DNA from 2 places in the Rhizobium sp. CBN3 genome. Region 2 is predicted to be linked to the other one. Evidence: riboswitches for the same ligand, from Rfam matches in the RefSeq annotation. Region 2 holds a riboswitch; the other holds the start of a gene.
What was found. Region 2 has a riboswitch for FMN ahead of QWJ46_RS20620 (DMT family transporter). Riboswitches for the same ligand answer to the same signal wherever they lie in the genome.
Positions count from the first base shown of each region.

Region 1: another riboswitch for FMN. It lies ahead of QWJ46_RS27900 (6,7-dimethyl-8-ribityllumazine synthase); the one in region 2 lies ahead of QWJ46_RS20620 (DMT family transporter).

Region 1 covers NZ_JAULSE010000030.1:31,201-41,413, reverse strand. Annotated here, with positions in the region: gene QWJ46_RS27950 (thioredoxin family protein) at 1-91, shown strand, start outside; gene QWJ46_RS27945 (hypothetical protein) at 97-432, shown strand; gene QWJ46_RS27940 (LLM class flavin-dependent oxidoreductase) at 783-1,805, shown strand; gene QWJ46_RS27935 (LysR family transcriptional regulator) at 1,990-2,892, shown strand; gene QWJ46_RS27930 (MFS transporter) at 2,914-4,152, opposite strand; gene QWJ46_RS27925 (helix-turn-helix transcriptional regulator) at 4,149-4,799, opposite strand; gene QWJ46_RS27920 (adenylate/guanylate cyclase domain-containing protein) at 4,992-6,089, opposite strand; gene QWJ46_RS27915 (hypothetical protein) at 6,549-6,773, shown strand; gene QWJ46_RS27910 (hypothetical protein) at 6,853-7,161, opposite strand; gene QWJ46_RS27905 (SRPBCC domain-containing protein) at 7,335-7,781, opposite strand; FMN riboswitch at 8,169-8,311, shown strand; gene QWJ46_RS27900 (6,7-dimethyl-8-ribityllumazine synthase) at 8,392-8,826, shown strand; gene QWJ46_RS27895 (VOC family protein) at 9,080-9,769, shown strand; gene QWJ46_RS27890 (DUF1194 domain-containing protein) at 10,078-10,213, opposite strand, start outside.
Region 2 covers NZ_JAULSE010000014.1:14,106-24,318, forward strand. Annotated here, with positions in the region: gene lon (endopeptidase La) at 1-38, shown strand, start outside; gene hupB (DNA-binding protein HupB) at 245-520, shown strand; FMN riboswitch at 638-788, shown strand; gene QWJ46_RS20620 (DMT family transporter) at 878-1,777, shown strand; partial or broken gene QWJ46_RS20625 (alkaline phosphatase) at 1,871-2,429, shown strand; gene QWJ46_RS20630 (LysR family transcriptional regulator) at 2,705-3,604, opposite strand; gene QWJ46_RS20635 (zinc-dependent alcohol dehydrogenase family protein) at 3,709-4,698, shown strand; gene QWJ46_RS20640 (aldo/keto reductase) at 4,770-5,756, opposite strand; gene QWJ46_RS20645 (cupin domain-containing protein) at 5,900-6,301, shown strand; gene QWJ46_RS20650 (class I SAM-dependent methyltransferase) at 6,307-6,912, opposite strand; gene QWJ46_RS20655 (hypothetical protein) at 7,076-7,438, shown strand; gene QWJ46_RS20660 (glutathione peroxidase) at 7,567-8,115, shown strand; gene QWJ46_RS20665 (hypothetical protein) at 8,140-8,604, opposite strand; tRNA gene QWJ46_RS20670 (tRNA-Val) at 8,670-8,745, opposite strand; tRNA gene QWJ46_RS20675 (tRNA-Asp) at 9,158-9,234, shown strand; tRNA gene QWJ46_RS20680 (tRNA-Asp) at 9,288-9,364, shown strand; gene QWJ46_RS20685 (NADH-quinone oxidoreductase subunit A) at 9,612-9,977, shown strand; gene QWJ46_RS20690 (NADH-quinone oxidoreductase subunit B family protein) at 9,968-10,213, shown strand, end outside.

The DNA of each region.
Region 1 (10,213 bases), on a different contig from region 2:
GGGCATGTACCAATGGCTGGACCGCGCCCCGAAGGGCCGCAACGAAACCGGCATCTGGTGGCGCCACCACGACCGCTACGGCAAGGAGTGACAACAATGGCGCTCTTCGCTCACGCCTCGAAACGGGCTGACGACGTCAGCCCCTCCCTCGACACCGCCAGTTGGCTGTCGCTCGCCGCCGCTGACGGACCCGCCGGCGAGCCGGTCAAGCCCGCTCTCGCCGCCGCCGATCTTCTGTCTCTCGCCGCCGCCCCGACATTTGCGATCATGGCGCTGCTGACGGCCGTAACCGGCAGCGCCGATATGATCTGCATGACTACACCGGATGCCTTGCCGATCAGTGGGATGGTGCCGATGTACCTGCTGATGAGCGCCTTTCACCTGGCTCCCTGGCTGCGGCTTGCCGGCAGGCCGGGGCTGGGGTGCAGATGAAGGTTCGGCGCCTATCAAGTCCGTTTATGCAGTTGGGTTGCCCCCTCTGGCCTGCCGGCCATCTCCCCCACAGGTGGGGAGATCGGCTGGGCGCGATGGCTTCCCCAGACAACAGCCGCATCAGTGCTGCGATACGATCGAGTGGGAACGAGGTCCTGCGTCTTGCCGATCTCCGCCCTTGTGGGGGAGATGTCCGGTAGGCCAGAGGGGGGTACCACACGGCACGCCTCGGCAACTTTCTCCAGCAAACGCCCCCCGGCAAGCGCACCGTTCTCTCCGGTTGTGATTGTCTTACGCACCGAAACTATGCCATGACCGATCCACTATGACGCAACGGATAAAGGCGCGACATGAAGAAGATCGGTTTTCTCTCGTTCGGGCACTGGACGCCCTCGCCTCAATCGCAGACGCGTTCGGCGGCCGATGCGCTGCTGCAGTCGATCGACCTTGCCGTGGCGGCCGAGGAACTCGGCGCCGACGGCGCCTATTTCCGCGTGCACCATTTCGCCCGGCAGCTCGCCGCGCCCTTCCCGCTGCTATCAGCCGTCGGCGCGAGGACCAGCCGGATCGAGATCGGCACCGCCGTCATCGACATGCGCTACGAGAACCCGCTCTATATGGCCGAGGACGCGGGTGCGGCCGATCTCATCGCCGGAGGTCGGCTGCAACTCGGCATCAGCCGCGGCTCGCCTGAACAGGTGATCGACGGCTGGCGTCATTTCGGCTATGCGCCACCGGAAGGTCAGAGCGAGGCCGACATGGCCAGGCATCATGCCGAAGTCTTCCTCGAAGTGCTGCACGGCGAAGGCTTTGCCAAACCGAACCCGCGGCCGATGTTTCCGAACCCGCCCGGCCTGCTGCGTCTCGAGCCGCATTCGGAAGGCCTGCGCGAGCGTATCTGGTGGGGCGCGAGCTCCAACGCCACCGCCGTCTGGGCCGCCAAGCTCGGCATGAACCTGCAGAGCTCGACGCTGAAGGACGACGAAACCGGCGAGCCGTTCCACGTCCAGCAGGCCGACCAGATCCGCGCCTATCGCGAAGCCTGGAAGGCGGCCGGCCACACGCGCCAGCCACGCATCTCGGTCAGCCGCAGCATTTTCGCGCTGGTCGACGACCGCGACCGCGCCTATTTCGGCTACGGCAACGACGAGGGCGACAAGATCGGCTTCATCGACGAGAAGACCCGGGCGATCTTCGGCCGCAGCTATGCCGCCGAACCTGACGTGCTCATCAAGCAGCTTGCAGAGGACGAGGCGATTGCCGAGGCCGACACGCTGCTGCTCACCGTGCCCAACCAGCTCGGCGTCGCCTACAATGCCCACGTCATCGAGGCGATCCTCGCTCACGTCGCTCCGGCGCTCGGCTGGCGCTGACGGCGAGGCTTGGGCGCGAGCCTTCGATATGCGCGGTGGTGATGCGAAACGGCAGCTGTCGTTGGCCGGCATCATTTCGATGCGCCCGGGACCTAACTGGCGCGGTCGGCGTTGATGATGCGAGCCTTGAATCGGTCCCGTCGCGACCGACTTAAGGCTGCAGTCGAATCGCTCGAGTTACCTCATGCCGCGCACGAACCTGAACGATATCCTGATCTTCATGGCCGTCGTCGATGCCGGAAGCTTTATCGCCGGCGGGCAGACCATGGGCCTCTCCCGTTCGGCGGCGGGAAAGGCCGTCACCCGCCTCGAGGAGCGGCTCGGCGCGCGCCTGCTCAACCGTACGACAAGGGCACTCAGCCTGACCGATGAAGGACGAGTGTTCTATGACCAGGGGCTGCAGATCCTGGCATCGGTGGACGAGGCGGAGGCGAGCATTGCGGGGCGAAGCGGTGTGCCGCGAGGCGTTCTCAGGCTCGCCGTTTCCGATGTCTGCGGACCGCTGGTCATGCTCCCGTTACTCGAAAAATATCTTCGCACCTGGCCCGACGTGCAGGTCGAAGTGAGCTTCACCGATCGCCCGGCCGACATCCTCGAGGACGGCTTCGATCTGGCGATCGGGATTGGCGCGATGTCGTCGGCCGCCGACAGCCGGTTGGTCACACGCGTGATCACCAGTGACAAGCCGCGGCTCTGCGCCTCGCCCTCCTACCTCACCGAACGCGGCATCCCCCTTGATATAGAGGATCTCGCCGCCCATGACTGCCTGTTCTTCACCAACCGCGGCCAAAGCCAGGGCTGGCGCTTTCGCAGCCACGGCGGCTGGATCAAGGCGCAGGGGCACAGCCGCCTGAGGTTCGACAGCGGTGAAGCCGTTCGCGACGCCTGCATGGCCGGCCTCGGCATCGCCCTTCTTCCGGACTTCGTTGCCGCCGGCGATTTGGCCGCCGGCCGACTCCGGCAGGTCCTGCCCGACCTCGAAACCGACGACACGAAGATCGTGGCGCTCTATCCCGACAAAGGCGTGCTGGAGCCGCGGGTGCGCTGCTTCATCGATCTGATGATCGAAGAAATCGGACAAGGCTAGGAACGCGCCTGCGCGGGCGGCTTACGCCACGGCCTTGTCAAAACCGCGAAAGCTCTTGAGCGCCAGCGGAGAGAGGGTGGCGGCGAGATAAGCGAGCCCGCAGAGAAGCATCGCTGAACCAAGCCCGATCGTACTGATCAGCGCGCCGCCGACGAGGCCGCCGAAGGGGATGAGAGCAAAACAGAGGGCGGTGTTCATCGCGGTGACGCGCCCGGTGAGCGGCTTGGGGATACGCTCGAAGATCACCGCCGACAGAATGGGGTTGAGGAAACCGGAGGCAAAGCCTGCGATTGCGAGCGTCGCAAAGACGGAGCCAAGCGGCACATCGACCGCGAGCACCAGGAAGCGCGGAAATCCGGTCAGGAGGAAGGCCACGGTATAGACGATCAGACGCGGCATGCGCTCGCCGATAACAGCGGCAATCGCCGCACCCGCGATGGAGGCGCCGGAGAAGGTGGCGAACATCGCTCCGAGCAGCTCCGGCCCATGACCGGCGTTCTTCGTCCAGACGGGCAGCAGCACGGCGTGATAGGCCTGATCGAGTAGATTGGTGATCGCCACCATGGAGACAATGCTGACGAGCACGGCGTCGCTGCGCAGAAAGCGCCAGCCTTCCCGGAGATCGTCGATATAGGAAGGCACCCCGCCCGGCCGAGCGTCCAGCGCGGCGGGCAACTCGGGAGCGCGCCGCATGCCGGGTATGCCGGTCGCGACGACCAGCGCTGCGGCGGCGAAGGTGGCGGCGTTGACGAGGAGCGCCTGACCCGGGCCTATCAGCCCGATCAAAGCGCCGGCGCCGGCAGCGCCCACCGTCGAGGCGAGCCGTTCGATGGCGCTGGAGACGCCGGTCACCCGTTCGAGCGGCACGACTGCCAGCGCAGCGATATCGGGAACCATCGCTTGCTTGGCGGCATCGGAGGGGCCTCGCAGCACGCCCATGACAAAAACGACGGGCAGCAGCACCGGCACGGTCAGCACACCGAAGAGATCGAGAAGCGGCACCAGTCCGACCGCGGTGACAGAGGCCGTGTCGCAGATGATGGCGATGCGTTTGGCGCCGATGCGGTCGATCAGCGGCCCGCCGAGCGCCTTGGCGAGCACATAGGGCAGCATCTCCATCATCGCCGTCAGCCCGGTCAGCACGGGGCTGCCTGTGGCGCTCAGCATCAGCCAAGGAATGGCGATGGTCGATAGCCGGGTGCCGGAAAGCGAAAGCGTCTCGGCGGCGGCAAGCGCCAGGAAAGGCTTGCCTTCTCTCACGGCTCGTCCTCCCGCACGCGGTGCGGCAGACGGCCCGGATAGGGGAAAGCGTGCAGCATGATATAGAAAGGAACCATGTCAGGATTCCGGGACGCCGCCTCCCCCAGCGGTGGGGCGGCCCGCATGGCTTCCAGGATGATGTCGGTCAGCCGCTTCGTCAGGGTCTCGGCTTGTTTCGCCGTCATCGGGATGATGATGTCGTCGGCCGCCGTCGCCTTGCGCCATTCCGCCGGCAGCTCGGCATATTCCTCCAGCGCCTGCTGCATCTGGCCGACCTGCAGCGAGAGGGCCGCCTGGTTGAAGGCCATATCGAGATCGAGCGCCTCGCCTTCGGCTTCGCTCGGGGGAACCGAGGTCAGCTCGTGGCTGGCACGCCACCAGCGGTCGCGTCGCGAGGCATGCGGCGCTTCCTCGATGAAGCCATATTGGGCGAGCTGGCGCAGATGATAGCTCGTCGCGCCACTGTTCAGGCCGAGCCGAACGGCGAGCTGCGTCGCCGTGGCGGGGCCGTCGATCCTCAGCATGCCGAGCAGGCGCAGCCGGACGGGGTGGGCCAGCGCCTTAAGCGCGGTCGGTTCGGGCACGACACGGCTGACGGTGCGCGAGGCAACAGCATCTGCGGCAGGTTCGGAGTTCTGCTCTTTCATGATCCAATCATATATTCGCAGACATATCTTTGCAAAGATTTCTTTGCAAACTCTCTCCTAAGGATATTTGAAAACGATCTCCGGTGCAGTGGCCAGGAATGATCGCGCGCCAGACGAGCGATTAACAATCATGATTCTTGTGAGCGCCGAACATGGCATGGCAGGCGCATTCGGGCAGCGCCATCTCAGGGCTCAATCCTCAGCCAAAGTGAAGACGGTGCAGGGCTCGGCGATGCCGCGCAGGGCGTGCTCGCCGAGCGGCGTCAGCGCGGCCTCGGTATTCGCCGCCACGGCGCCCGAGATCAACACGTTGTAACCGAGCCGCTTGCAGAGCCCTTCCAGCCGGCTGACCAGATTGACCGCCGGGCCGATGGCAGTGAAATCAAGCCGGTCGGCGGCGCCGATATTGCCCCAGAGGATTTCGCCGAAATGCAGCGCCGCACCGAAGGGCAGCGGCGCCAGCCCCTGCGCCCGGCGCATCTGGTCGAGATGGACCATGCCGGCGCGGCAGGCGGCGACAGCCCGAAGCGCCGCCTCGCAGGCCTCCCGATCAGCTCCGGCCCCATTATCGGAAGCGGCGGTGACGGGAAAGATCGCCAGCACGCCGTCGCCGATGAATTTCAATACCTCGCCGCCGAAGGCATGCACGGCGCCGGCGACGCGGTCGAAATAAGCGTCGAGCGCTGATATCATCGCCTGTGGCTCCGTCACCTGGGAAAGTGCGGTGAAATCCCGCAAATCGGCGCAGAGAAGAGCGGCGCGGATGGTTTCGCCGGTGCCGCGGGCAAGCGCACCCGACTGAACCCGGGCCGCACTGCGCCGGCCGAGATAGGCTTCAAGCAGTGCCGCCCGCGCCTCCCGCGCCGCAAGGGCTGCGAGCGGCGCGGCGGCAAAACGTGCGACCTCCTGCAGCCGCGCGGCTTCATCATCAGAGAATTCGCCCGCCCCTGCCTCCTTGCCGATGCCCGCCCAGCCGAGCACGGCGCGGTCCCGCGAAGCTCCAATCCTCTCCTCCCAAACCGGCCCGAGCCCGGCCAGCCATTCGCGCCCGGCATCGCTTTGAGGTGCGGCGGCAAAACCCAGCGCCTCGATGACGGTTCCGGTTTCGGCCCGCCACAGCCAGGTACGTCGTGCGATGATCGGATGCGGCACCGAAAGTGTCAGCGCACCACCGGAAAGCGCCAGACCATCGGCCAGCAGCCGGCGCCCGAGCTCGGCCAGAAACCGTTCGGGACCGGGCGAAGCCGCAGCCTCGTCAATCAGCCAGGCGAGAGAGGGAGGCAGATCCATGGGTTAACATTGGCATTGCAACAGGACGTGGGCAACCCCGGGACATCCGCCCACGGACACTCCCGCGGCCCCTGAGGAGGTCTCCAGTCTCCGCCTTGTTGGCAACCAAAACCCGCGACGTCATCCTCGGCCTTGCGTCGAGGATATGCGACGATTCAATTAAGGGCTTGAAAATAAATGGTTTTCGTCTCAAACAATTGCCCTGGTCAGATACTCGGCACAAGGCCGAGCATGACGGAGGAGACTTTGTCGGCAAACTGAGGACACCTCTGGCGTCCGGGGGATTTCCTATCGGCACTTGCTCCCGCCGAGTCCCTCCACAACCCTGTCAACCCCACCGTCCAACAACTCTGTGGAAAACCATTCACCACGGTGGAGAACAACCGAATAAACACTTTTAAATTGCGCGACATTGATTCGATTATGTGCCAGCTTGTCATTAGCGATTGAGGGGTTGCGATGGGCACGACATATTGGCCGAAAGACCCGCTTGACGGGAATGACATGACGCTGCTGACGTCGATACTTCGGCGGTGGTGCGCGCGCTATGGGATTGAGTTTACGGCCGAGGAAAGCAAGCGGAAGGCGAAGGAACTCGTCGAATGGTTCGAATTCGGCGTCAAGGATCCGGCCGAGCTCGAAGAGCTGATCGACGGAAAGCACTGGCTCGTCAGCCGCATCTGAGCGCCGTCGTTATTTCAACAGATAGAGGCCGGGCGAAACGTCGCACCGGCCCTCGTTCGTCTGCCTCTGTCAAAGGCTTTTAGTAGTCGTCCCGCCAGCGGCGTTCGCGGTCCCAGCGCCGCTCATAGCGCCAGCGCGGGCCATCCCAATCGCGATGACGCCGCTCCCAGCCCCAACGGGGCGGACCGCCATAGAAAGCTACAGGCGGCGGGCGGCGCCAGTTGCGCCGGCATTCGCCCCAGCGGGTCAGGTGCCAGCCGCGACCACAGGCGTAGTCGACCTTTGTGACAGTGCTCTCAACCTTGATTGCCCCGATCGGCATCGCCTGAGCTGTGCCGATCGAGAGGCTGCCAGCGAGCAAGGCAGCCGCGATAGAAAGTGCCTTCATCGAAAACTCCATTTCATCCAGCCGCAATCACCTTAGGACCGCCAAATTGAACTGGAGATGAACTGCACGTTCATGTTTACGAGCGAAAAATGCAGCACTTTTTGACCGCGGCGGACGGTTCTTCCCGCAGCGTCAAGCGCTTGAGGAACATGCCGCCGCCTGCCGAAAACCGTTCATCTCCTGCCGTAAAATGGATCTGGACCGGGGTTCCGCCCGGCGGCGACCTCGGTGAGCCGTCCGAGATAATGCGCCCAGCCTTCCTCATGGCCGGCGCATTGCTCCGCACTCGGCAGGCCGCTATGGGTGAGCCGCAAAAGCGTCCCGCCTCCCTGCTCGATCAGGTCGATCTCGACCAGACTCGATCCCGGCGGCACCACCTCGCTGCCGTCCCAGCCGAAGCTGTAGGCAAGCCGATGCACCGGCACCACCTCGCGAAACGAGCCGCGCGCAAAGCGGGCGCCGGTGACGTTGACGAGATAGAGCCCGCCGGGCTCCGGCTCGACCTCGGCCTCCGTCCCCATCCAGCGCAGGATCTTCTCCGGATCGGTCATCAGCGCAAACACCGCCGCCGGCGGCGCCGCAAGATGCGCCTCGCGACGCACGACGAAAGATTCTGGCATGTCTCTCTCCAATGGTTGCGGCCCCGGTTCGGGGGAACGACACATCCTGCTGTTTTGACGTGAGTGCCCTCAGCGAAGCATGTAGGCGTGAGGATGCGCCTAGCAAGGGCGGGCATCCAGCAACGCGCCCTTAGCGTGAGACCCTCATCGGCCTCGGCGCGGCAACCTCCGACCCCCTCATTCTGAGGCGCGCAGCCCGCAGGGCGGAGCCTCAAAGGACGCGCTCCAACGCCGCTCCTTGCATCGATCAACGCCGGCGCATCCGCCTCGTCCTTCGAGGCCCCTGCGGGGCCCCTCAGGATGAGGCTCTCTTGGGGTTGCAACCCGCACTCACCGACGAAACCATCTTACCCTATTGCCAGCCCGCCGCCTTGCCCCTATTGTCCGCGCCGTTCTCAGGGCGGGGTGAAAGTCCCTACCGGCGGTATGCAGTTTCGATTGCGAGCCCGCGAGCGCCTTCCTCGGAAGGGTCAGCAGATCAGGTGAGATGCCTGAGCCGACGGTTATAGTCCGGATGAAAGAGAACGTGCGCTGCTGCTGCCCTCCGGGGCTGGCTGCGGATGCTCGTGATCGCCTTGGGTGACGTGTCTGTACGCCAAAGGAGATTACCATGACACCCACCCGTTATGCCTTCGTCAAAGCCGGCTGGCACGCCGATATCGTCGACCGTGCGCTTGAAGGCTTCCAACAGCTTGTCCCCGCCGAGCAGATCGACGTATTCGACGTCCCCGGCGCTTTCGAAATGCCGCTGTTCTCGCGCGATCTTGCCGCGACCGGACGTTATGCCGCCGTCATCGCCGCCGCCTTCGTCGTCGACGGCGGGATCTACCGCCACGAATTCGTGGCCCAGGCCGTCGTCGATGGCCTGATGCGTGCCGGCATGGATACGGGCGTGCCGGTGCTATCCGTTTCGCTGACGCCGCATCACTATCAGGAAACCGAGCATCACACGCAGATCTATCGCGCCCATTTCGTCGAGAAGGGCCGCGAGGCGGCACGCGCCGCCCTGATGATCGGCAAGACGCGCGCCGCTCTTGCGGCCTGAAGCAGGTCGCGCAAAAGTGTGCAGCGGTTTCGCGGGCAACGACATGCGCGAAAACAAACACCTAAAGCGCAAAGAGAGCATCTGAAAGATCGTGACGCGCTTTAGCAGCCTGCGCGAGACAGGCGGCGGGATCGGCCCGCCGCCTCTTCTGCACCGACAGAATAATTGATTCGACGCCCTTACCGCGTTGTGGTCCACTCGACCCGACATGTATCGCCATTCTTAATGCGTCCAAACCCTAAGGGAGCTGAAGATGAGCAATGCAATGCGCGGTGAAACCCCCACCGAATCCGCGAGAACGCGACCGGTCGACACCAAGCTCGAAGTGGTCGTCATCCCCGTTTCCGACGTCGACCGCGCCAAACGTTTCTATGACGGCCTGGGCTGGAGGCTCGACGCCGACTTTGCCAATGATGCCGATTTCCGGGTGATCCAGTTCACCCCGCCGGGCTCCGGCTGCGCCATCATCTTCGGCAGGAACGTCACGGCCGCCGCCCCCGGCTCCGCGCAGGGCCTCTACCTTATCGTCTCCGACATCGAGGCCGCGCGGCGCGATCTCATCGCCCGCGGCGTTGAGGTGAGCGCGGCCTTCCACGACGCATCGGGCGTCTATGCCGGCAAGGACGAACCCTATCTCTTCGGGCGCCTGCGCATCGCCGGCCGCGACCCCGAGCACCGCAGCTACCGTTCCTTTGCCTCGTTCAAGGATCCCGACGGCAATGGCTGGCTGTTCCAGGAAGTCACCACCCGCCTCCCCGGCCGCATTGACGCCGATGAGACGGCCTTCTCGACATCGAGCGACCTTGCGGCGGCACTCCGCCGCGCCGCCCAGGCCCACGGCGAACACGAGAAACGCAACGGCGGCAAGTATGACGAGAACTGGCCGGACTGGTATGCCGACTACATGGTGAGCGAGCAGGCCGGCAGGCAGCTGCCGTTGTAGGTGGAAGCGGCAGACGCTGGGAGCACCCGCCTCGCCTTCGAGCCCCTCAGGGCGGGGCTTCTTTCCTTTTAGGCGTGCCGTGTGGCACCCCCCTCTGTCCTGCCGGACATCTCCCCCACAAGGGTGGAGATTAGCAGGAGGCTTGACCATCGCTCCCTCACTAACGGCAGCGACAATCACAAGCTCAGCTGTTTGGGGAAGCCCTCTCGCCCAGCCGATCTCCCTCCTTGTGGGGGAGATGTCCGGCAGGACAGAGGGGGGTGCCACATGGCGTGTCCTCTCATCCCAAGTCGCGCCACAGCCACGCCTCACCGATCGAATATATCCCGCCACTGCTTCTCGCCGATCAGACAATCCGTCGTCGGCGCGTCCGCAGCGATCCTCTCCACCCCAGGCGACGGTGAAATGCCGCTGACCTCGAGCACCAGCTTGCGGCGCACCGCG
Region 2 (10,213 bases):
AAGGCCTCGACGACACGGGCGCAACCATAGCGCATTGAGTGGCATTTGCCACATTTGTGCCCTATTGGCGCAAAAGACGCGAAAAGGCTGGCGGAAACGCCAGCCTTTTTTGTGAAAACGTCATGGAGACGCTTGCTTTTCCTTGATTTGCAGGGCTTTTGGGTTCCCGGCGGGCCTGATGAAACCTAATCTGCGCCTAGCTTAGATTTGAGTCGTTTCATACCATTTAGAAAGGGGTGGAAACATGAACAAGAATGAACTCGTGTCCGCAGTCGCCGAAAAGGCAGGGCTGACGAAGTCTGACGCGGCTTCCGCTGTTGACGCGGTTTTTGACGTTGTCCAGGCCGAACTCAAGAACAAGGGCGACATCCGCCTCGCTGGTTTCGGCAGCTTCACCGTTTCTCATCGCGCTGCAACGAAGGGCCGTAACCCGTCGACCGGCGCTGAAGTCGATATCCCGGCTCGCAACGTGCCGAAGTTCACGCCCGGCAAGGGCCTGAAGGACGCCGTCAACGGCTGATTTGATCTTCCGCCGGCCGTAAACGAGAACGGCTGAGCAGGATTTCGAGGGGTTCGGCACTGCCGGACCCCTTTTGTTTTGCCGCTTGCCGCAGGCAGCGCTTTGTTTTACGAACGATTCTGTTCTCAGGGCGGGGTGAAAGTCCCCACCGGCGGTAAGGGCTGCTGCCCGAGCCCGCGAGCGCCTTCCGAAGCTTTGGCGGGGAGGGGTCAGCAGATCCGGTGCGATTCCGGAGCCGACGGTATAGTCCGGATGAAAGAGAATGAGCATGACCGCAAGCTGGCAGGGGACTGCCCGCCTCCGCGTATCGTCGCTCATGCGTCCTGATTTGTGTTGGTCCCTATTCGGATGAAAGACATGAATCAGAATTCCCTTGCAGTCTCGCGATCTCGCGCCATTGCCGGCGCCGTTTTCATGGTGCTTGGAGGCGTCGCCTTCTCGCTGCTCAACGTCGTCACCCAATGGCTGACCATGAAGCTCGCCTTTCCGCCAGCCTCCGCAGCCTTCTGGCAATATGCCTTCGCCTTCCTTTTCTCCTTGCCCATCCTGCGCAAATCCGGCCTTGCGGCTATGCGTACGGACTATCCCTGGCGGCACGTCGTGCGCGTCGTCTTTGCCGCGCTTGGTGTCGAGGCCTGGGTTTCCGGTCTTGCCTCAGTGCCGATCTGGCAGGCGATCGCGCTGGTCATGACCTCACCCTTCTTCATCATTCTCGGCGCCCGCCTGTTCCTCGGTGAGCGCGTCGGCCCGGCCCGCTGGGCAGCGACCGGTGTCGGCTTTGCCGGCGCGATGATCATCCTCCAGCCATGGTCGGACAGCTTCACTTGGGCAGCGCTCCTGCCGGTACTCTCGGCGCTGCTCTGGGGTGCCTCGTCGCTCATCACCAAGAGCCTGACCGGTATCGAGAGGCCGGAGACCATCACCGTCTGGCTGTTGGTGCTGCTGACGCCGATCAACGGCGGTCTGGCGCTTGCCGCGGGCTTCGCAGTGCCGACAGGCACGACACTCGCGCTCTTCCTCCTGGCGGGCCTCCTGACGGTCGTGGCGCAATATCTACTGACCCTTGCCTATGCCAGCGCCGACGCCGCCTATGTCCAGCCCTTCGATGATCTGAAGCTGCCGCTCAACGTTCTCGCCGGTTGGCTGTTCTTCGGTTATGCGCCCGCCGGCTATCTGTGGTTGGGCGCTGCACTCATTCTTTCCGCATCGCTCTTCATCATGAGGAATGAGATGCGGCGGGAAAGGCAGGCAGCCTGACGCCGACCCTCTGAAATCTTGCCGGCTGTCATGTCTCTGTCATGGCAGTCCCGCAAAACCCCTCTGTTCGATCTTTCGACATTGGGGGTCTCCATGACAATTTCATCCCGCAAGGCAGCGCTTGCTGCCGTGCTTCTCGCATCTGTTGCCTTTCCCGCTGCGGCCGAGCCGGTCTTCAACCGCATCGCCTCCTTCCCGGGTCGCCCAGAACCTGCCTGGTGACAAGGACAAGCTGTCGGTGACATCTGCAGAAATCATCACCGCGACCGACGACGGCAACACCCTGATCTATAGCGACAGCCCGCTCGGTGCGATCGGCTTCATCGACATCACCAGCGCCAAGGCCCCGAAAGCCGCCGGCGCGCTGATGATGGATGGCGAGCCGACATCGGTCACCTCGAGCGCCGGCAAGGCGCTGGTTGCCGTCAATACCTCCGAAAGCAAGGCCAAGCCCTCCGGCCGCCTCGCAATCGTCGACGTGGCGACGACGAAGATCGAGAACACCTGCGATCTCGGCGGCCAGCCGGATTCCACCGCCCTCAACAAGGAAAAGACGTTTGGTGCCATCGCGCCCGAAAACGAGCGCGATGAAAACGTCAATGACGGGAAGATCCCGCAGATGCCGGCCAAGCTCGGGGGCGAACTGCCGGTTGCGAAGAAGACCGAAGCGCACGATTTCCTCGGCGAACTGAAGACGGCGACCAACGGCTATGTGCTCGACAAGCTCGAAGGCTTCGCCTTCGACGCATCGGGCAAGCCTTACGCTGTCACCGATAATGACGGTATGAGCGACTCGTCCGGGGAAACCCTGTTCTTCCCGGTCAACTTGACCGCCACGAACGGAGTTCGCGTTCCCATCATACTTAAAGGCCGGGTTTTGCTCCCGGCCTTTTTCTTTGGCCGATTCGCCCCTGAACGGCCGATGGCCTACGTCATGAATTTGGGCAAGGCAGCCGCCAATGCGTCGACCGCAAGACGAGTCCTGAGCGGCAGGTGCGATGTCTGTAGCCACAGCGCATGACAATCATACGGGAATTCCGGCTCGTCCGGCAGCACCACCACCAGCATCCCTGCCTGCACACGGTCCCGGATAAGCCAGGAGGGCAGCCAAGCGAGCCCCATGCCTGCCGTTGCCGCATCGGCAATGGCATCGAGATCATCGAGCCTCAAACGGCTCTTGGGCCTGATTTCAATCGGTGGCTCTTCGCCGCGTGGAAAAAGCCACGGACGGAACCGGGCGGAGCGGGCATAGACGATAGCATCGTGCCCGCCGAGATCCTTGAGCTGCTCAGGTCTGCCGTGGTCATCGAGATAGGCCGGCGAGGCGCAGACCACCATGCGCTGGCGCGCGACACGGCGTGCAATGACGCCCGATCTATCCTCCAACTCGCCGGTGCGGATCGCGAGATCGTAGCCGCCCTCCGCGAGGTCGACGACAGGATCGCTGAGCGATAGATCAAGTTCGAGGTTCGGATGCCGCTGAGCGAGTTCGATTAGGATCGGGACCACGCAGCGCCGACCGAAATGAACGGGCATGGTGACGCGCAGCCTTCCGCAGGGTTCGGAAAGATGATCGACTGCAAGCGCATCCGCAGCCTCGGTCTCCGCAAGGATCATCCGGCAGCGCTCGTAATAGGCGCGTCCGAAATCCGTCAGGCTCTGGCGCCGCGTCGTCCGGTTGATGAGGCTCACACCCAGGCGCTCCTCGAGAAAGCGGATATGCTTGCCGACCATCGGTCCGGACAGGCCAAGGGCCGCGGCGGCCGCTGCGAATGAGCCCAGATCGACGGCCTTCACGAAGACGGCCATGCTGGTGAGACGATCCATATTGCAAACTCTTGGTTTCTTCTGTCTTACCTGCGGGCCAATTTATCTTCTGGAGGCGGCTTGGCATAGATCATTCGGTTCAATCATTTTGGGGTTGATATCGAATGCCACGCGTAATCCGCTTTCATGAGCTTGGCGGTCCCGAGGTTCTCCGCATCGAGAATGTAGTGATTCCCGCGCCCCAGTCGGGGTTGGTTCAGATCCGTGTCAAGGCGCTGGGCATCAATCGCGCTGAAGCTTTGTTGCGGTCAGGCGTCTATATCGAAACTGCGCCGCTGCCCTCGGGCCTCGGCCTCGAAGCGGCCGGTATCGTCGAGGCGGTGGGCGAGGGGGTGGATGGTTTTATGCCGGGCGACCGCGTTAGCATCATCCCGCCCATCTCTATGGTCCAGTGGCCGGCTTATGGGGAACTCATAACTTTTCCCGCCGAATTTGTCGTCAGGCATCCGCCGACGCTGTCCTGGGAGGCGGCCGCTGCCGTCTGGATGCCGTTTTTGACGGCCTACGGCGCACTCATCGACACTGCCGGGTTGAGCAAAGGTGATTTCGTCGCCGTTACCGCTGCCTCGAGCAGCGTGGGACTTGCTGCGATCCAGATTGCCAACAAGGTCGGTGCGACGCCGATCGCGATTACCAGGACCTCCGTAAAGCGTAAGGCATTGCACGATGCCGGTGCTGCGCATGTCCTCGCTTCACAGGAGGAAGATCTGGAAACGAAGCTGAAGGCCGTCGCCGGCCGGGATGGCGTGCGGGTCGTCTTCGATGCCGTCGCCGGCCCCATCTTCGAACCGCTGAGCGCGGCAATGTCATCGGGCGGCATTCTCATCGAATATGGCGGATTGAATCAGGAGCCGACGCCGTTTCCGCTTTCTGCGGTGCTCGGCAAAGGCCTGACGCTACGCGGTTATCTCGTCCATGAGATCCTCCGCGATCCGGCGCGGCTGCAGGCTGCAAAGACCTTTATTTTCGAAGGGCTCGCGTCCGGCGCGCTGGAGCCTGTCATATCAAGGACATTCCCTTTCGAGCAGATCGTCGAGGCGCACCGCTTCTTGGAATCGAACGAGCAGTTCGGCAAGATTGTCGTGACGGTCTGATCCGGTCCTTCTTGGGATGATGTCTCAGGCCCGGCCAAGCGGCCAGCCGGGCTTGAACGGTCCATCAGGACTTACCAGCGCTGATGCACATGCGGCGCGATCAGCCGCTCGTAGATTTCACGCGTCGTCGCCATGACATCCGCTGAAAGCGGCGCAAGGTCGGCGGCAGCCGCGTTGGCTCTCGCCTGTTCGGCATTGCGGGCGCCGGGGATGACGACGGTGACCGCATCGCTCATCAGGATCCAGCGCAGCGCCAAGGCGGCCATGGTGGCGCCGGCCGGCACCAGCTTGCGTACTTCCTCGACCGCCTGCAGCCCGACCTCGAAGGGTACGCCCGCAAAGGTCTCGCCGACATCGAAAGCTTCGCCGTGGCGGTTGAAATTGCGGTGGTCGTCGCTGGCAAACTGCGTCTCGCGGCTGATCTTGCCGGAGAGAAGGCCGCTTGCGAGCGGCACGCGGGCGATGATCGCCACGTTCCTGCGGCGCGCCTCGGCGAAGAACAGATGGTCGGGGCGTTGGCGGAAGATGTTGTAGATGATCTGGATGCTGACGACGCCGGGATATTCGATCGCCTTCAGCCCGTCCTCGACCTTTTCGACGCTGACGCCATAGCCCTTGATCTTGCCGGCCTTCTGCAGCGTGTCCAGGCTCTCGAAGACCTCAGGCTGGTAAAGCACCTCGCGCGGCGGGCAGTGCAGCTGCACGAGGTCGAGACTATCGACCGCAAGATTCTCCAGGCTGCGGTCGATGAAGCCTTCGAGATTGGCCTTGGTATAACCTTCCGCCACATGCGGGTTGAGGCGACGGCCAGCCTTGGTCGCGACCATCGGGCGCTCGCCGCCGCGTGTCTTCAAGACATCGGCAATGATCTTTTCCGAGCGGCCGTCGCCGTAGACATCCGCCGTGTCGATGAACGTCATACCGGCGTCGAGCGCGGCGTTCAGCGCCGCCCGCCCATCCTCCTCGCTGATGTCGCCCCAGGAGCCGCCGATCTGCCAGGCGCCGAAGCCGACATTGGTGATGGTGAAGGGCATGCGGCCGAAAGCATGGTGTTTCATGAACATCTCCCTAGGTTATGAAAGACAATGGCCTATCAGGCGGGCAACTGTGCGGCAATTGCCGATCCGGTCTTGATCCGTCGCCTCGATCAAATATCGTCCGGAGACAAGGCTTCAACGCTATTGGATGGAAAGGAACGATCATGGAGATTAAACCCGCCGGCTTTCGCCCCTCGACGAAACCGGCCGCCGACTATTTTACCGGCGCCGTTCGCCAGGATCCGCTGATCGAGCCGCCGGCGCCGGCAAGGGTGAAGGCAACCTCCGTCACCTTCGAACCCGGAGCCCGCACGGCCTGGCACACGCATCCGCTCGGCCAGTCGCTGATCGTCACCTCGGGCAAGGGCCTTGCCCAGAGCTGGGGCGGGGAGATTCGCGAGATCCGTGCCGGCGACACCGTCTGGTTTGCGCCGGGCGAAAAACACTGGCACGGCGCCGGCCCGGACACGGCGATGACGCATATTGCCATTCACGAGGCATTGGACGGCAGTCATGTCGACTGGATGGAAAAGGTCAGCGACGATCAATATTCCGGCAAGGCGTGAGCTGATCAGAGGCGCTTCAGGCAATAGGAAAAATGCGCGTGCGATTCGACCGTCAGGAATTCGAATTGCCAGCCATAATCCTTGCAGAATTTCGTAACCGCCTCGACGACACCGTAGACGATCGGTTTGACCGTGTTGCCGGTGCAGAAATCATGGCCGGCAATGCGGCCTGTCCGTTTCACCTTCTTCTCGCAGAGCAGGAGCTCCTGCCAGGTGAGCTCGAAGGAATGATCGGTGTCGATATAGGCCCAGTCGAGGAAGTCATCCGCGAATTCGGCGAGCTTGTCGAGCGATGTGCCTTGCATCAGGTGCAGCCGGCCGGCCTCGATCTCGGCCGCGAAATTCGTGTGAATCGCGTCGAGCCCGGAGCTGTAGCGATCCATCGACCAGGGATCGATGAGATAAAGCTGGGCCGGGCGATTCTTTTCCAGGATCTCCGCCGTATATTCGCCGAAGGCTGCCCCCACTTCGACGCCGATGCCGCCATTCGGGATCCTGTAGAGCAGTTCGCCGCGATCCGGCAGCAGCCGGGCGTTTTCCATATGATGGGCGCTGAGCGGGGTGCGCGGCATGCTCGCCCGCAGCGCCTGCCTTTCTTCACGTGTCTTCATCTCTGATCTCGGGATTGGGGCGGCTGACGGCCCTGGTGCGGTTCGAGGGGAACGTAGGAGCAGCCGACGCGGATGACAACGGCATGACAAGAATTTGCTTCTTTCGGACAAAAGGTTAAGTTTCGCCTGTAAATGACGAAAGAGCCCTGGGAGGAGCGACTTCATGAGACGGATGTGGCCGGAAGAGTTCAATGCCATCATTGCCGATGCCGAAGAAGTGATGCTGGAATCGTCCGCCGAGCCCGGCGCCGGCGAGCCGCTGCACCGGAAAGCGCTGAAGGCGCGCATCGCCACGGAAGATTACGAGCGAATCTGGCCGCTCGCCGAGATGCGCTTCCGCTTGGGCGAGGGACCGTTCGCCGGCAAGGCCATCACGCTCATCACCACCAACCCCCATTATCATCCCTGGCATCCAAAAGATGGCGGCAGCGTCGAATCCGTCTCGGACAGTGGCCGCCACTACAAGACGGATTACCTTGTCGTGCATTTCCTGCTCGACGACGTAAGGGAAACCTCGCCCGCCTGATGGGCTTCCCCGGTGTCGCCAAACGGCGACGCCGGGGGTGCTGACGCCGAGTTGATCCTTCACCCTGATGACAATGGCGGCGATATCGCTAAGCTCGCAGGAACGATCCTTGCCAATTGGAGGTTCCTATGACGGGCAATGTGCTGGATATTCCGGTCAAGACGGTGGATGGTCGACAGATCACGCTGAACGAGTACAAGGGCAGGGTGCTTCTGATCGTTAACGTCGCCTCGAAATGTGGGCTCACGCCGCAATATGAGGGGCTTGAAAGACTCTATGGCGAAAAGCGCGAGCGTGGCTTCGTCATCGCCGCTTTCCCGGCCAACGACTTCAAGGGCCAGGAACCCGGCACCGACGCCGAGATCCTCGATTTCTGCACCACCACCTACGACGTCACCTTCCCGATCTTCTCGAAGATTTCGGTCAAGGGCGAGGCCCAGCACCCGCTCTACCGGCAGCTGACCAAATCGGGCGTGAAGACGACGGGCGAGGGTCCGATGCGTGAACGCCTGAATGCCCACGGCATATCAGGCGGCGACGAGGACGACATTCTCTGGAATTTCGAAAAATTCCTGATCGGCCGCGACGGCAAAGTTGCCGCCCGCTTTGCGCCCGACGTGACCGCGGATGATTCGCGGCTAGTTTCCGCGTTGGATCAAGAACTGGCGAAGGGATGATTTGCCGGCAGCCGAGCAGGATCTTCAGATCCCGAGCACGGTCACCAGCGGAGGCGTAAAGTCCTTGAAACCCAGTCTCGGCTGGTCGCATCTTCTGTCAAACTTGGTCTTCGATACGTGGCGCTGACAGTTCGGATTCGTTTTGAACGCGTATCCGGGCAGGCTGACATATGTGGCGCTTGGCGCGCCAAGGGCAATCGCGATGCACAGCGTCAATGCGGAGCTGAGAGCCCTCATGGCACACCTCCAGGTGTCATAAGCCTCCAAACGCGAAGACTTTCCGGGCGGCGATTCTCCCACTTTTACCGGTCCCCATCCATTCGCCCAATAGGAGGTGGCCGGGCGGCCGGAGTAGTCCGTTTTGGTGGAACCTGGTTTCCAGACGGCGCCGCATTTGACCTGCTGGACAGCTATGCTGCGCCGGAACATCTTGCCGAATGCCGGGTCGCGTTTCCAGCCGACAGCCTCTGCAGAGGCAGATAGCTGCATGAGCCAATCAGCGGCAGATGTGACTGCGGCTGTCGACATCACTCTTTGAAACGTGAGGGGAAGAATGGTGGGCGATGAGAGACTCGAACTCCCGACATCCTCGGTGTAAACGAGGCGCTCTACCAACTGAGCTAATCGCCCATCGCTGGCGAAGCCGATCGGCCTGCTGCGTTGGTGGCCGTGATCTATGCGGATCGCGGCAAAACCGCAAGAGTGTTTGTGAAGATTTTTTGATTTTTTTGGCAGTCGTCTGCTGGTCTGTGCTACCGCTCGGGCTCAGTCGGCCTGTGGATAAAGGGCAGGGGAGGCGGCGGACTTATCCGTTTTGCCTGCGCCGTCGGCTCTGATCATGCCTCGCTACGGCGGCGGAGGTTGGAATTGCCGGCTTTCCGTTCTTCCGGCAGCGGCTTTGCCGAAACAATTCAACGACTGTCATGGTTTTGTCTCCAAACCTGCTTGACACTAAAAGGCGAACCCCGTAGTTAGCCGCTCATCGAAACGGGGAGCCGTTTTGGTGAGGGTGCGAAGGCATCCGGATTGCTTGAAATGAAGTGCGGGTGTAGCTCAGTCGGTTAGAGTGCCGGCCTGTCACGCCGGAGGTCGCGGGTTCGAGCCCCGTCACTCGCGCCATTTCAAAAAGCAGGCGTTCAGGCGCCGTCGTCCGGCACTTTCGTCCATTATGCGCGGGTGTAGCTCAGTCGGTTAGAGTGCCGGCCTGTCACGCCGGAGGTCGCGGGTTCGAGCCCCGTCACTCGCGCCATTCTCTTCCGAAAGCCATGCAGTTTCCGAGGGTCAGGCATGCAGCTTGAATCGACTTCTGCGGATTTGTCGCGACATCGTTGCATCTGCTTGATAATGTCCGCGCGCGACGCGTCGAATTGCCTCTGTAAAAGTCTTGCGCCGGGGCTTCGGCTGCGCTAACCACGGCTTGTTGCAACGCACGTTCGCTTGCCGGGCAATTGCCCAAATGCGCCGCCTGGCGCCTCCGGCAAGCAAGGATGAACATGATGACTGAACTGCTCAGTTCCTATATTCCGATCGCTATCTTCATCGCCATTGCGCTCGTTATCGGCCTGGCGCTGCTCATTGCGCCGTTCGCCGTGGCATTCAAAGCGCCCGATTCGGAAAAGCTCTCGGCTTACGAATGCGGTTTCAATGCCTTCGACGACGCCCGCATGAAGTTCGACATCCGCTTCTACCTCGTGTCGATCCTCTTCATCATCTTCGACCTCGAGGTCGCCTTCCTCTTCCCCTGGGCCGTTTCCTTCGGCGCCATCGGCTGGTTCGGCTTCTGGTCCATGATGGTCTTCCTCCTCGTGCTGACCATCGGCTTTATCTATGAATGGAAGAAGGGAGCCCTGGAATGGGAGTGACCCCTGTGAGCAATCAGCCGCTCGTCGCGCCGCAGCCCAAGGGGATCATCGATCCGTCGACCGGCAAGCCGATCGGGAGCAACGACGCATTTTTCGGCGAGATCAACAACGAACTCGCCGACAAGGGTTTCCTCGTCACCTCGACGGACGAACTGATCAACTGGGCTCGCACCGGCTCCCTAATGTGGATGACCTTCGGTCTTGCCTGCTGCGCCGTCGAAATGATGCAGCTCTCC